DNA from 2 places in the Sphingobacterium sp. SGL-16 genome. Region 2 is predicted to be linked to the other one. Evidence: riboswitches for the same ligand, from Rfam matches in the RefSeq annotation. Region 2 holds a riboswitch; the other holds the start of a gene.
The links. Region 2 has a riboswitch for S-adenosylmethionine ahead of metE (5-methyltetrahydropteroyltriglutamate--homocysteine S-methyltransferase). Riboswitches for the same ligand answer to the same signal wherever they lie in the genome.

Region 1 (6,237 bases), on a different contig from region 2:
TGACGTATCTGGTGAAGGTGTACAACAGGCTTTATTGAAAATATTAGAAGGTACAAATGTAAACGTTCCGCCTCAAGGTGGCCGCAAACATCCAGACCAAAAAATGATCTCCGTAAACACAAGTAACATCTTATTTATTTGTGGTGGTGCATTCGATGGTATTCAGAAAAAAATCGCTAACCGTTTGAGAACACAAACTGTTGGTTTCAAAATGTTGGAAGAAGAGGAAGATGTAGATTTAAACAATCTATACAAATATATCACACCTCAAGATTTGAAAAATTTTGGTCTGATTCCAGAATTAATTGGTCGTCTTCCAGTATTGACACACTTGAATCCTTTGGATAAAGAGACGTTGTTAAGCATCTTGACAGAACCAAAAAATGCCTTGATAAAACAATACATTAAGTTATTTGAATACGAAGGGGTTGATTTAGTTTTTGACAAAGAAGTGTATAGCTTTATAGTAGACAAAGCATGGGAATTCAAATTGGGTGCCCGTGGCTTACGTAGCATTTGCGAGGCGATTATGCTGGATGCAATGTTCGAGATTCCATCGACAAAAGAACACAGTGAGGATAAAACACTTCACATTACGCTCGATTATGCGAAGAAGAAATTTGCAAAATCAGACATTAAGAAATTAAAAGTAGCGTAATAATAAAAAATCCCTCACTCTAAAAAGTGAGGGATTTTTGCAAATAATAAATTAAAACTAGAATTGCTTATGACAAAAAAACAAAAAACAGTAGACAGTCCTATTACTCCAGGACTTAAATCGAAAGAGGAAATCGTAGAAAACTGGCTTCCACGTTATACAGGTAAGCCATTAGAAGAGTTTGGCCAATACATTCTCTTAACCAATTTTTCGAAATATGTAAAGATGTTTTCGGAAATGCACGACGATGCACCTATTTATGGAGAAGATAAAGCGATGCAAGCGTGTACTGCCAACGGTATTACGATAATTAATTTTGGTATGGGTAGCCCTATGGCAGCTACAGTGATGGATCTACTAACTGCTATAGATCCCAAAGCGGTACTTTTCTTAGGAAAAACTGGAGGGCTGAAAAAGAAAATTGAAGTAGGTGAATTAATACTTCCTATTGCTGCTATTCGTGGCGAGGGTACATCAAACGATTATTTCCCACCCGAAGTCCCTTCCCTACCGGCTTTCGCCTTGCAAAAAGCCATTTCGACTACTATACGTGATCACGGAAGAGATTACTGGACAGGAACTGTATATACCACTAACCGTCGCGTATGGGAACATGATAAAGCTTTCAAAAAGTATTTAAAATCCATCCGCGCAATGGCTGTCGATATGGAAACCGCAACAATCTTCAGTGTAGGATTTGCAAATAAAATTCCAACAGGTGCATTATTACTCGTTTCGGATCAGCCGATGGTACCAGAAGGTGTGAAAACTGCAGCATCTGACTTATCGGTAACGGCAAAATTTGTGGAAACACATTTGAATATTGGTATTGATGCGCTGAAACAACTTATCAATAATGGTCTAACAGTAAAGCATTTGAAATTCTGATGCAATGAAACCGAAAATCAATCAAACCTCATAAAAGTTCAATTCTTAATCGATTGAACTTTTATTTTTCTATTATTTTTCAAATAGTTTTTATTTTTTAAAAATTCTACTATATTTGCCGAGTACTTTAGTAGAGTATCTAATCAACACCTTTCTAGTATCGGTCTTGATTTATAAAGAAGTGGCGAGAGACTGGCTCAATGACCCACTGGCAACCTTCAATAAAGATTGAAAAGGTGCCAAATCCTGTCCAAAGTAACATTACTATGGAGCATATAAATGAAATAGACTATGACAACATTAACAATATTAAATCTTACAAATATTGCTGTACTAGAAAAGTGCACTCCAATCTTGCTACCAAATAATCCCGTATTATTTTCTATTCGAATGCGCTAGTCGTCTGTCGTACTATTACTTTTTGTAATGGTATTACATTCATGACGACCAAACTTTTGCATCTCTTAATAGAATTTATACATATATTTAATAACCTAAAAAAACAGAAAAGAAAATGGCAGAGAATAAAAACTTAAAATTCGAAACTTTACAGATTCACGCAGGACAAGAAGTAGATCCTACAACTGGCTCAAGAGCAGTTCCAATTTACCAAACTTCATCATACGTTTTCGAAAACGCAGAACATGGCGCTAACTTATTCGCCTTAAAACAATTCGGAAACATCTATACACGTATCATGAACCCTACTACTGATGTATTCGAAAAAAGAATTGCATCGCTAGAAGGTGGTGTGGCAGCAGTAGCTGTAGCTTCTGGCCAGGCAGCACAATTTATCGCTTTAAATAATATCTTAGAAAGCGGTGATAACTTTGTTGCTGGATCGAATTTGTACGGCGGAACATATAATCAATTCAAAGTAGCTTTCAAAAGATTAGGTGTAGATGTCCGTTTTGCAGCTGATTCTGATGCTGAAAATATCGAGGCTTTAATCGACGATAAAACAAAAGCTATCTACGTAGAAACCATTGGTAACCCAAGTTATAACATTCCTGATTTCGAAAAAATTGCTGCTGTAGCACGCAAACACGATTTACCTTTAATCGTAGATAATACATTTGGTGCTGGTGGTTATTTATTCAAACCATTAGAGCATGGTGCTAATGTTGTCGTTGAATCTGCTACTAAATGGATCGGCGGTCATGGTACAAGTATCGGAGGTGTAATCATCGATGGTGGTAACTACAACTGGGGCAACGGTAAATTCAAACAATTCTCTGAACCTTCAGAAGGTTATCATGGATTAGTATTCTCCGATGTATTTGGCGAAAACGGTCCTTTCGGAAATATCCAATTCGCTATCCGCGCTCGTGTAGAAGGTTTAAGAGATTTCGGTCCTGCCCTATCACCTTTCAATTCATTCTTACTATTGCAAGGTTTGGAAACATTGTCTTTGCGCGTACAACGTCATGTAGATAATGCTTTAGAAATCGCACAATGGTTGGAAGCGCATCCACAAGTGGAAAAAGTGAGCTACCCAGGTTTGAAAAGCCATCCTTATCACCAAAATGCACAGAAATACTTGAAAAATGGTTATGGCGCTGTATTATCATTCTCTATCAAAGGTAGTGCAGATAAAGCGAATGAATTTATCGATGCATTGGAATTGGTAAGCCACTTGGCAAACGTAGGTGATGCGAAATCATTAATCATTCACCCAGCAGCGACTACGCACCAACAGTTGAGCGACGAAGAACAAGCTAAAGCGGGAGTGTACGCAGGTTTATTACGTTTGTCAGTCGGTATCGAACATATTGATGATATCAAAGCAGATTTAGAACAAGCTTTCGAAAAAATTAAGTAGTCAATCGACTACTTAATTTTTTAGGAAAATATACATACAAGGAAAAGGAAAACTGAAATTTTAAAGCTATATATGAGTAAGAAACTTACTATCGGTATGTTCGGGTTCGGCGTAGTTGGGCAAGGATTATACGATATTATTAAAACAAAAAACTTAAACCTAGAAATTAAAAAATTCGTAATTAAGAATGCAGACAAAAAACGTACGTTGCCTGATGAATTATTTACAATAGATGCGAATGTTATCTTAGACGATCCAGAAATCAACACGGTAGTAGAATTGATTGATGATGCTGATGCCGCATTTGAAATCACTAAAAAAGCACTTTCTTCAGGTAAAAATGTTGTTTCCGCAAATAAAAAGATGATTGCGACACATTTAGAAGAATTGACAGAATTACAAAATCAATACGGTACTTCTTTATTGTACGAAGGTGCTGTTTGTGGAAGTATACCAATCATCCGCAATTTGGAAGAATACTATGACAACGAACTTTTACATTCGGTAAGTGGTATTTTCAATGGTTCTTCAAACTACATTTTATCAAAAATTTTCAACGAAGGTCAAAGTTATGCCGATGCGTTGAAAAAAGCCCAAGAATTAGGTTTTGCCGAAACAAATCCAATTTTGGACGTAGGTGGTTATGACCCGAAATACAAATTAACTATCGTTGCCTCACATGCGTATGGCTTGTTTGTAAATCCAGAAACTATCCTAAACTTAGGCATTGATAAATTAAATGATAGTGATATCCGCTACGCACGTGAAAAGAATTTCAAAATCAAATTGATTCCTTTCGCTAAAGAAATCAGCAATAGCGAAGTAGTATTATATGTGTTGCCAAGATTTATTACGAAAGATAATATCCTTTATAACGTTGAAAATGAAAACAACGGGGTACTGGTAAAAGCCGCTTTTGCGGACGAACAATTCTTCTATGGTAAAGGCGCGGGAGGTCACCCTACGGGATCTGCTGTACTTTCAGACATTGCTGCTTTACGCTATGATTACCGATACGAATACAAAAAACATTTGGAATCCCAAGAGCTTCAGTATTCGACAAATTATGATTTGAAAGTTTATTTCCGTTATCAAGATGAGGATGTATTAGAGAATATTGAGTTCAAATCAATAACCGAACGTTATTACGGTGAACATTCGAAATATGTAATCGGTTACATCAACTTGCAAGAGATTATTGATAAGCGAGATTTGATTAATCAAGACGGTTATTTCTTAGCGGAATTATCTTAAGTCACTATAAATATGTCCACGTATACGTTAATAAGTTAGTTTTTCCATCAAACGTTAAAAAGTCTTAAAAGGGTTGCGAATATGATGTTTAATAATTAGATTTATTAGAAAACGTTATATTCTGATTTTATGAAAAAGTTAGGTGGCATATTTTTCTTAACATTGTGGTCTAGTTTGGGATGGGCTCAAACACAACAGCAAGAAGAGCAGGGATCTTCTACTGGTTATATCATCATTGGTGCCATCCTACTTCTAGTCGTAATTATTATTCTTTACAATAGACAAAAACGTAAGTTTAATCATTAACAAAAAAGGTTGTGAAATATCACAACCTTTTTTGTTATATATATGCTCCAAATTTCTGAAGCTTATTTTTTAAATCATCTTCGGAAATACCAATGATATGTGCAGTCTTGCCAATATCGCCTCCATTCTTATTCAATTTATGCACTAAGAATTTCTCTTCGGCAAAATTCAAAAAGTCACCATACGTTTCCATTCGATCCAAATCAATCATAGATGTACCTGCTACTTTAGAATTGTGCGTTGATACCGAAGGGTTAGCAAACATATTGACATCCGTGTCAGTAATTTCTTTGCCGCTCAATATAATTAAACGTTCCACCATATTTCGAAGTTCACGGATATTACCTGTCCAAGGTAAAGCTTGCAAGGCTTTCATCGCATCGTTGGTAATTGGTTTTGTTGGAATATTATATTCTTCGCATATCTCGGTACAGAAGGAAGAGGCTAAAGTAGGAATATCGTCTCGACGCTCTGCCAATGAAGGCACATGAATCAATATCACACTCAAACGGTGATACAAGTCCATTCGGAAATTACCAGCATCTATTTCTTTCAACAAATCTTTGTTTGTCGCCGCTATCACACGTACATCTACCGATATTTCTTTCTCGCCTCCTACACGCGTAATTTTATTCTCTTGTAATGCACGTAATACTTTTGCTTGTGCAGAAAGACTCATATCACCTATTTCATCCAAGAATAAAGTACCGCCATTCGCTTGCTCAAACTTACCTATACGTTGTTTTACAGCTGAGGTAAAAGATCCTTTCTCATGACCGAATAATTCGGATTCAATCAATTCAGAAGGAATAGCAGCACAATTTACCTCAATCAAAGGCGCGGAAGAACGGTTAGATTTCTCATGCAACCATCGCGCAACTAATTCTTTACCCGAACCATTAGCTCCAGTGATTAATACACGTGCATCTGTGGGTGCTACTTTATCAATGCTGTCTTTTATTAAAGAAATTCCATGCGAGTCGCCCAAAATTTCTTTTGTTTTTGAAACTTTGCGCTTCAAAACTTTTGTTTCTTTCACTAAAGTTCCTTTTTCCAAGGCATTACGTACCGTAATCAAAAGCCTGTTCAGATCCAAAGGTTTTTCCAAGAAATCAAAAGCGCCTTTACGTGCAGCCTCCACGGCAGTTTCAATAGTTCCGTGTCCCGATATCATAATGAATGGGACATCTGAAAATTCTTTAGCTCCGCTAAGTACTTCCATGCCATCCATTTTATTCATTTTAATATCACAAAGCACAAGATCAATCTTGTCCTTTTTCAATATTTCCAATCCATCGGCACCATTATC
Region 2 (6,237 bases):
CATTTAGTGCGTACGCAAGTGAAGAAAGGACAACGTGTAGATGTAGGCACAGTAGTAGGATTGCTAGGCAATACGGGTCGAAGCACAGGCCCCCATCTTCATTATGAAATCTTAAAAGACAATAAAAAGATTAATCCAGAAAAGTATTTTGAATTGTAACCGAGAATTCAAAAATAAAAAGGTTCATTTGATGTATACAAATGAACCTTTTTATTATACTTAATTCTACCTAATCCTTAATTCAATTTATCTTATCTCACGTACACAACGAATATTCATCATACTTGTATTCGGATAACCAGAGTCCGTTGCCGCCCCAATTATATCTCCATTTAAGGATGTAGTCGTAGAGGTATAAACCTCTCTAGACAATGTACTTCTATTAATCCAATGAAAAGATTCAACTTCTTCTGACGTGAGGAGTGTACTTAATGAACTTATATAGTAACCGAAAGAATAAAATCGGATAGACCTCACTGTATTATCTGCTGCAGTATAAGAAATCTGAGTATATCTTTGATTCACGTCATTAGTCTTAAAACTCTCCTCATGTCTACCAACAACGTGGCTAGATTTCTTATAAAGCCTATCATACTCTACCAGAGTAGGCAATCTCCATGTATTAGCTGGAAAAACTCTGTTACAAGGATCTCCTACCTCAGGATTCCCTACCCCCCCCCTGGCCTTAGAGCTTTATATTGCCAATAATCCGTTAATTTTTCCATTCTGCCTTCTCCAAGTGTATTTCTAAACTTGTATTCATTGCCTACATCAGAGGCATCGTAGTACAAATTACCCAATCCCCAGATTAGTCCATCTACCTCAAATCCATTTACAAGATTAATTTTCCCATTATAATACTTACCTTTTTTCAAATTTATATTTCCATATTCAAATAGCACATTTGCATTCGAAAGCAAAGTAGTATCACTGTTTGCTCCATTTTTCTGAACAATAAGCTCATTCAATGTCACCTTATAATTTGACAACACCTTTTCTCCATCAGAGTCATTCACATATATAAACCTTGCCACAGAAAGCGTATCACCTTCCCCTGTCGCAGTAAAAGTATAAGGGAAAGCATTTTCGGCTATTTCCGAACGACTTAGAACTTTATTAAGTTTTAAATCAAACTCCGCTGTAGAACGCATAGAAAACGATCCAAAAGTTCCACTCATTTTTTTGACTTTCACATTTGCTCCCTTACCGTCAACTGTCACACCTACTTTCACCGTTTGAGGCAAAAACACTATAGGAAGTTTATACGAAACATCTGTTACCTTTGGATCAATCAAGAAATCACCATTATAATAGAAGAATTCTTTATCTGAAGGAATTACTAGTTTGGGATTGTCTGCGGTCTGTGTTGGATCCAAATTAAGACTGTCATAATCTGATTCGTTTTTAGTATTATACGTAAACGCTACAACACGGTAATAATTGGATGTATTGAACACATAATCTTTCTTGTACACTACAGGTATTCTGGTTTGTTCTCCCATCGTAGCTAACGTCATACCCACATGAATATCATTTTCATCGAAAATGAGAACCATAAACTTGACACCATTTTCTAACTTTTTCAGTTTCAATTGTGAAAGATCGGTAGGATTATTATTTCTTTCTTTTGCGGCTAACTTATTGATGGATTTTTTTATTTCACCTGAAGAGCTACTATATCCTTCTTCTATCTGAAATTCCGCAAAGAAACCTGGTGCAATTTCAGAAACGTTCTTAGAATCATCATACTTTTCTATCCCAGCAGAAGCCTTTTTATCCAGAATAGTTTCAGGCTTTTCATAATAAGACGCAGTTAGTTCTAAATCAATATACTTAGTCACCGCACGCGACCCCTCCATTGTAGTATCTTTAGAACAGGAAGGTAATTGTATCGCGCAGATTGCCACAAAAATCAAAAGGTATATATTTTTCATACTAAAAATTAATATTATAGTCTTTTATTACCTTCTTGATAAGTATCATACTCTGAGATACGAAGAGTTTCCTCATATGGGAAAACTTCAACAGTCGTGATCGATCCAGTAGCAATAGCCTCTTCGATCTGTAGGAGAACCAATTTAATTTGTGGAGGTTCGTAATTTAGTTTTGTCATTTGTTTTAAATTTAAATTGCCGCACGAAAACCAAATTTCAATTATTGAATTACAGGCTATTAATAAAACTGAGACGCAATAAATAGTTAGTTGTATACGCAAATATTCCCGTTTATAGAGGAAATGTCTTTCAAAAAATTAAAAATCGGGAGATGTTCGATGTAAATCGGGAATAAAATCAACTTAATTAATATTAAAGCCAAATTTTAACCAACAAACATTCTCTAAAATATTAAAATTGTCACGTAAAAATAAATTAATAACCTACATTGATAAATAAAGTTATCCAAACAACTTATTGTTAACCACTACGAACTCACCGCTCATTAACAGATAGTTACCAATTAAAGAAGGATGTGCATCACTAATCGATATTTCAAATAAAAATTTTGATACTAATAGAAAATTATATAACTTAGCGACGCTTATAGAGAAAGGCAGAGGGACTGGACCCGATGAAGCCTTAGCAACCTGTCACTAGACAAGGTGCTACATTCTACCCGAAACATGATATAGGGAAAGATAAGCCGAGATCACTAATTCCAAGTGGCCTTCTCTTAGCAACAAAACATTTTAAAGAATTTTTAATTTATTAAGGAACATTATATGTTACTAACTAACAATTTAGGCTACCCGCGTGTAGGACCTTTCCGTGAATTGAAGAAAGCTAATGAAGCGTACTGGGCAAAGAAAATTTCTGCGGAAGAATTATTAAAAGCTGCAAAAGAAATTCGTGAAAACAACTGGAAAACTCAAAAAGAGGCTGGAATCGATTTGATCCCTTCAAATGATTTTTCTTTTTACGACCAAGTATTAGATTTATCTCTTACTGTTGGCGGTATCCCTGCTCGCTATAACTCTTTATTAAGTAAAGTAGACAACAATTATAGTTTAGATTTATATTTTGCGATGGCTCGTGGTTTCCAAGAAGACGGAATCGACGTTACTGCATCGGAAATGACAAAATGGTTTGATACGAACTATCACTACATGGTACCTGAGTTCACGAAGGATCAAACGTTCAAATTAACATCTGAAAAATTCTTAAACGAATATAATGAAGCTAAAGCAGCTGGTATTGAAACTAAACCCGTTGTTATTGGCCCAATCACCTACTTATTAATCGGTAAAGAAAAAGAAGCTGGTTTTGACCGTATCGACTTAATCGACCGTTTATTGCCAGTTTACGAAGAGATTATCTCTAAACTAGCTGACGCTGGTGCTCAATACATCCAAATTGATGAGCCTTATTTGGCTTTGGATATTGATGCTAAAGTAAAAGAATTATATACTAAAGTATTCGAAAAATTGAATGCTGCGGCTAAAGGAGCTAAATTAATCGCTACTACGTACTTCGAAGCGTTGAAAGACAACGAAGATTTAGCGGTTAGTTTACCAGTACACGCTTTACACTTAGATTTAGTTCGTGGTGAAAACCAATTAGATACTGTTTTAGCAAAAGTTCCTGCTTCATTGACACTTTCTTTAGGTGTGGTAGAAGGCCGTAACATTTGGAAAAATGATTACGAAAAATCTTTAGCTAAAATCCAACAGGCTGTTGCTGCATTAGACAAAGACAGAGTTTGGGTAGGTACTTCTTCTTCATTATTGCACGTTCCTTACGATTTAGATAGCGAGAAAAAAGAAGAAACACTTCCTGCTGAAGTTAAAAACTGGTTAGCATTCGCTAAACAAAAATTAGCTGAGGTTAAAGATTTAGCGGTATTAGCGGATGGTGAAGTAGATGCTGCAACTGCTGAACGCTTTGAAGCAAACAAAGCTGCTGCCGAAAGCCGTCGCACTTCTCCATTGATTCACAAACCAGAAGTAAAAACGCGCGTAAGCAATATCACAGACGAAGATGCGAAACGTACTTCTCCATTCGAAGTTCGTAAAGTTGCTCAACAAGCGAAATTCAACTTACCAGCATTCCCAACAACAACAATCGGTTCATTCCCACAAACGAAAGATGTTCGTAAATGGAGAGCTGACTTGAAAAAAGGTGTTATCACGCAAGAAGAATACGATAAAGCAATCGCTGAAGAAACGGAAAGCGTTATCCGTTTGCAAGAAAACTTAGATATCGATGTATTGGTACACGGTGAGTTCGAACGTAACGACATGGTGGAATATTTCGGTGAACAATTAGCAGGATATGCATTTACACAGTACGGATGGGTACAATCATATGGTTCTCGTTGTGTAAAACCTCCAGTTATCTATGGTGATGTATACCGTCCAGCAGATATGACTGTTCGTTGGTCTTCATACGCGCAATCATTGACTGACCGCCCTGTAAAAGGTATGTTAACAGGTCCTGTTACGATCTTACAATGGTCTTTCGTACGTAACGACCAACCACGTGAAACTACGACTTATCAAATTGCTTTAGCTATCTTGGACGAAGTTCAAGCTTTAGAAAAAGCAGGTATCAAAATTATCCAAATCGATGAGCCAGCTATCCGTGAAGGTTTACCTTTGCGTCAAGCTGACCAACAAAAATATTTAGATTGGGCTGTACGTGCATTCCGTGTTTCTTCATCAAATGTAGAAGATGACACACAAATCCACACCCATATGTGTTACTCAGAATTCAACAACGTAATCAAAGATATCGCTGCAATGGATGCTGACGTAATTACTATCGAAACTTCACGTTCACAAATGAAATTGTTGAATGCTTTCGCTGGCGAATTCAAATACCCTAACGATATCGGTCCTGGTGTATACGACATTCACTCTCCACGTGTACCAAGTAAAGAAGAAATGATTGACTTGTTGCACAAAGCAAAAGATGTAGTTCCTGCATCTCAACTTTGGGTAAACCCTGACTGTGGTTTGAAAACTCGTGCTTGGCCAGAAACTAAAGCTGCATTAGAAGCTATGGTAGAAGCTGCAAAAGTATTGAGAGCTGAAGCATAATTTCGGAACTAGTATTATTAAATAAATTAAACCTCCCGCGATGTCAAAATTGCGGGAGGTTTTTTGTTTATATTTAGTATATGGAAATTCAAATTAAAGACTCCTTTAAAATAAATGAGCAAGATGTACTAGAAATATATCAGGTTAATAATTGGTCTTCCGCCAAAAAACCTGAACAATTAATACAAGCATTGCTTAACTCGCACTCCCTTGTTACAGCGTGGCATGAACATAAATTAGTTGGTTTGGGAAATGCAATATCAGATGGATACTTAGTGGTTTACTATCCACATTTAATCATTCATCCAGATTACCAGCATTTAGGTATTGGAAAGAAGATTATTGCGAAATTTCAAGAGAAATATCAGGGCTTTCATCAACAAATTTTAGCTGCAGATGGTGAAGCTATAAAGTTCTATGAAAAATGTGGATTCGAGAAAGCAGGAGAAACCCAATCCATGTGGATCTATAAAGGTGGGGAACATTAAATATTTCATACATCCATGCGTTGATACTATTATTTAACCCTTCCCATACAATTGTCGTATTATTGGCATATCAGATTTTCTTCGTTTAAATCATAATAAACCAATTTTGGGGTATGAATAAACCAATTATTACGAAATCATTAAAACTGCTCGCAAAGCCAAAGGATTAACCCAACAAGAACTTGCGAACGAAGCTAGGGTATCTCTTCGCACTGTACAGCGAATCAAAAAAGGAACAGAGGAAATAAGTGGTTTTAGTCTTCGTCAAATTAATAAAATATTATACATACCGCTAGAACCCATTATTGTGCAAAACGTCGACGAAAGAAGTATTGATACCAACCAAATTGGAAGTATCAGAAACTTATACATTAGCTCCTTGTTCTGTATAATGTTTCCCTTATTAGGCTTTATAATCCCAAGCTTCATCGGATTTACTAAATCGAATAGAAATGCTCAATACCAACAAAACTTAAGGTTTATTCTTCTTCTCCACATCATTCAGATTATATTAATTTCTATACTATACATAATATTAGAAATATTAGGTTACAAAACAGAAAGCTCATCAAGAACTATATATGTTCCCGAGATGAATGCTTACAATCATGACTATTGTTTTAAAAGAACACACATATTTGAAGTTCATCCAGTTTTATTTATTATACCAGCATTAATTTTATATAAGCACTAATATTACTATTGTAGTGTATA

Region 1: another riboswitch for S-adenosylmethionine. It lies ahead of G5B32_RS10445 (O-acetylhomoserine aminocarboxypropyltransferase/cysteine synthase family protein); the one in region 2 lies ahead of metE (5-methyltetrahydropteroyltriglutamate--homocysteine S-methyltransferase).

What each region holds. Positions count from the first base shown of each region.
Region 1 covers NZ_JAAKGQ010000028.1:5,583-11,819, forward strand. Annotated here, with positions in the region: gene clpX (ATP-dependent Clp protease ATP-binding subunit ClpX) at 1-658, shown strand, start outside; gene G5B32_RS10440 (AMP nucleosidase) at 728-1,546, shown strand; SAM riboswitch class I at 1,715-1,828, shown strand; gene G5B32_RS10445 (O-acetylhomoserine aminocarboxypropyltransferase/cysteine synthase family protein) at 2,061-3,368, shown strand; gene G5B32_RS10450 (homoserine dehydrogenase) at 3,441-4,622, shown strand; gene G5B32_RS10455 (hypothetical protein) at 4,752-4,928, shown strand; gene G5B32_RS10460 (sigma-54-dependent transcriptional regulator) at 4,963-6,237, opposite strand, start outside.
Region 2 covers NZ_JAAKGQ010000052.1:2,660-8,896, reverse strand. Annotated here, with positions in the region: gene G5B32_RS14175 (M23 family metallopeptidase) at 1-159, shown strand, start outside; gene G5B32_RS14170 (hypothetical protein) at 247-525, opposite strand; gene G5B32_RS14165 (hypothetical protein) at 669-1,934, opposite strand; gene G5B32_RS14160 (hypothetical protein) at 1,949-2,113, opposite strand; SAM riboswitch class I at 2,536-2,642, shown strand; gene metE (5-methyltetrahydropteroyltriglutamate--homocysteine S-methyltransferase) at 2,720-5,035, shown strand; gene G5B32_RS14150 (GNAT family N-acetyltransferase) at 5,116-5,523, shown strand; gene G5B32_RS17735 (helix-turn-helix domain-containing protein) at 5,660-6,217, shown strand.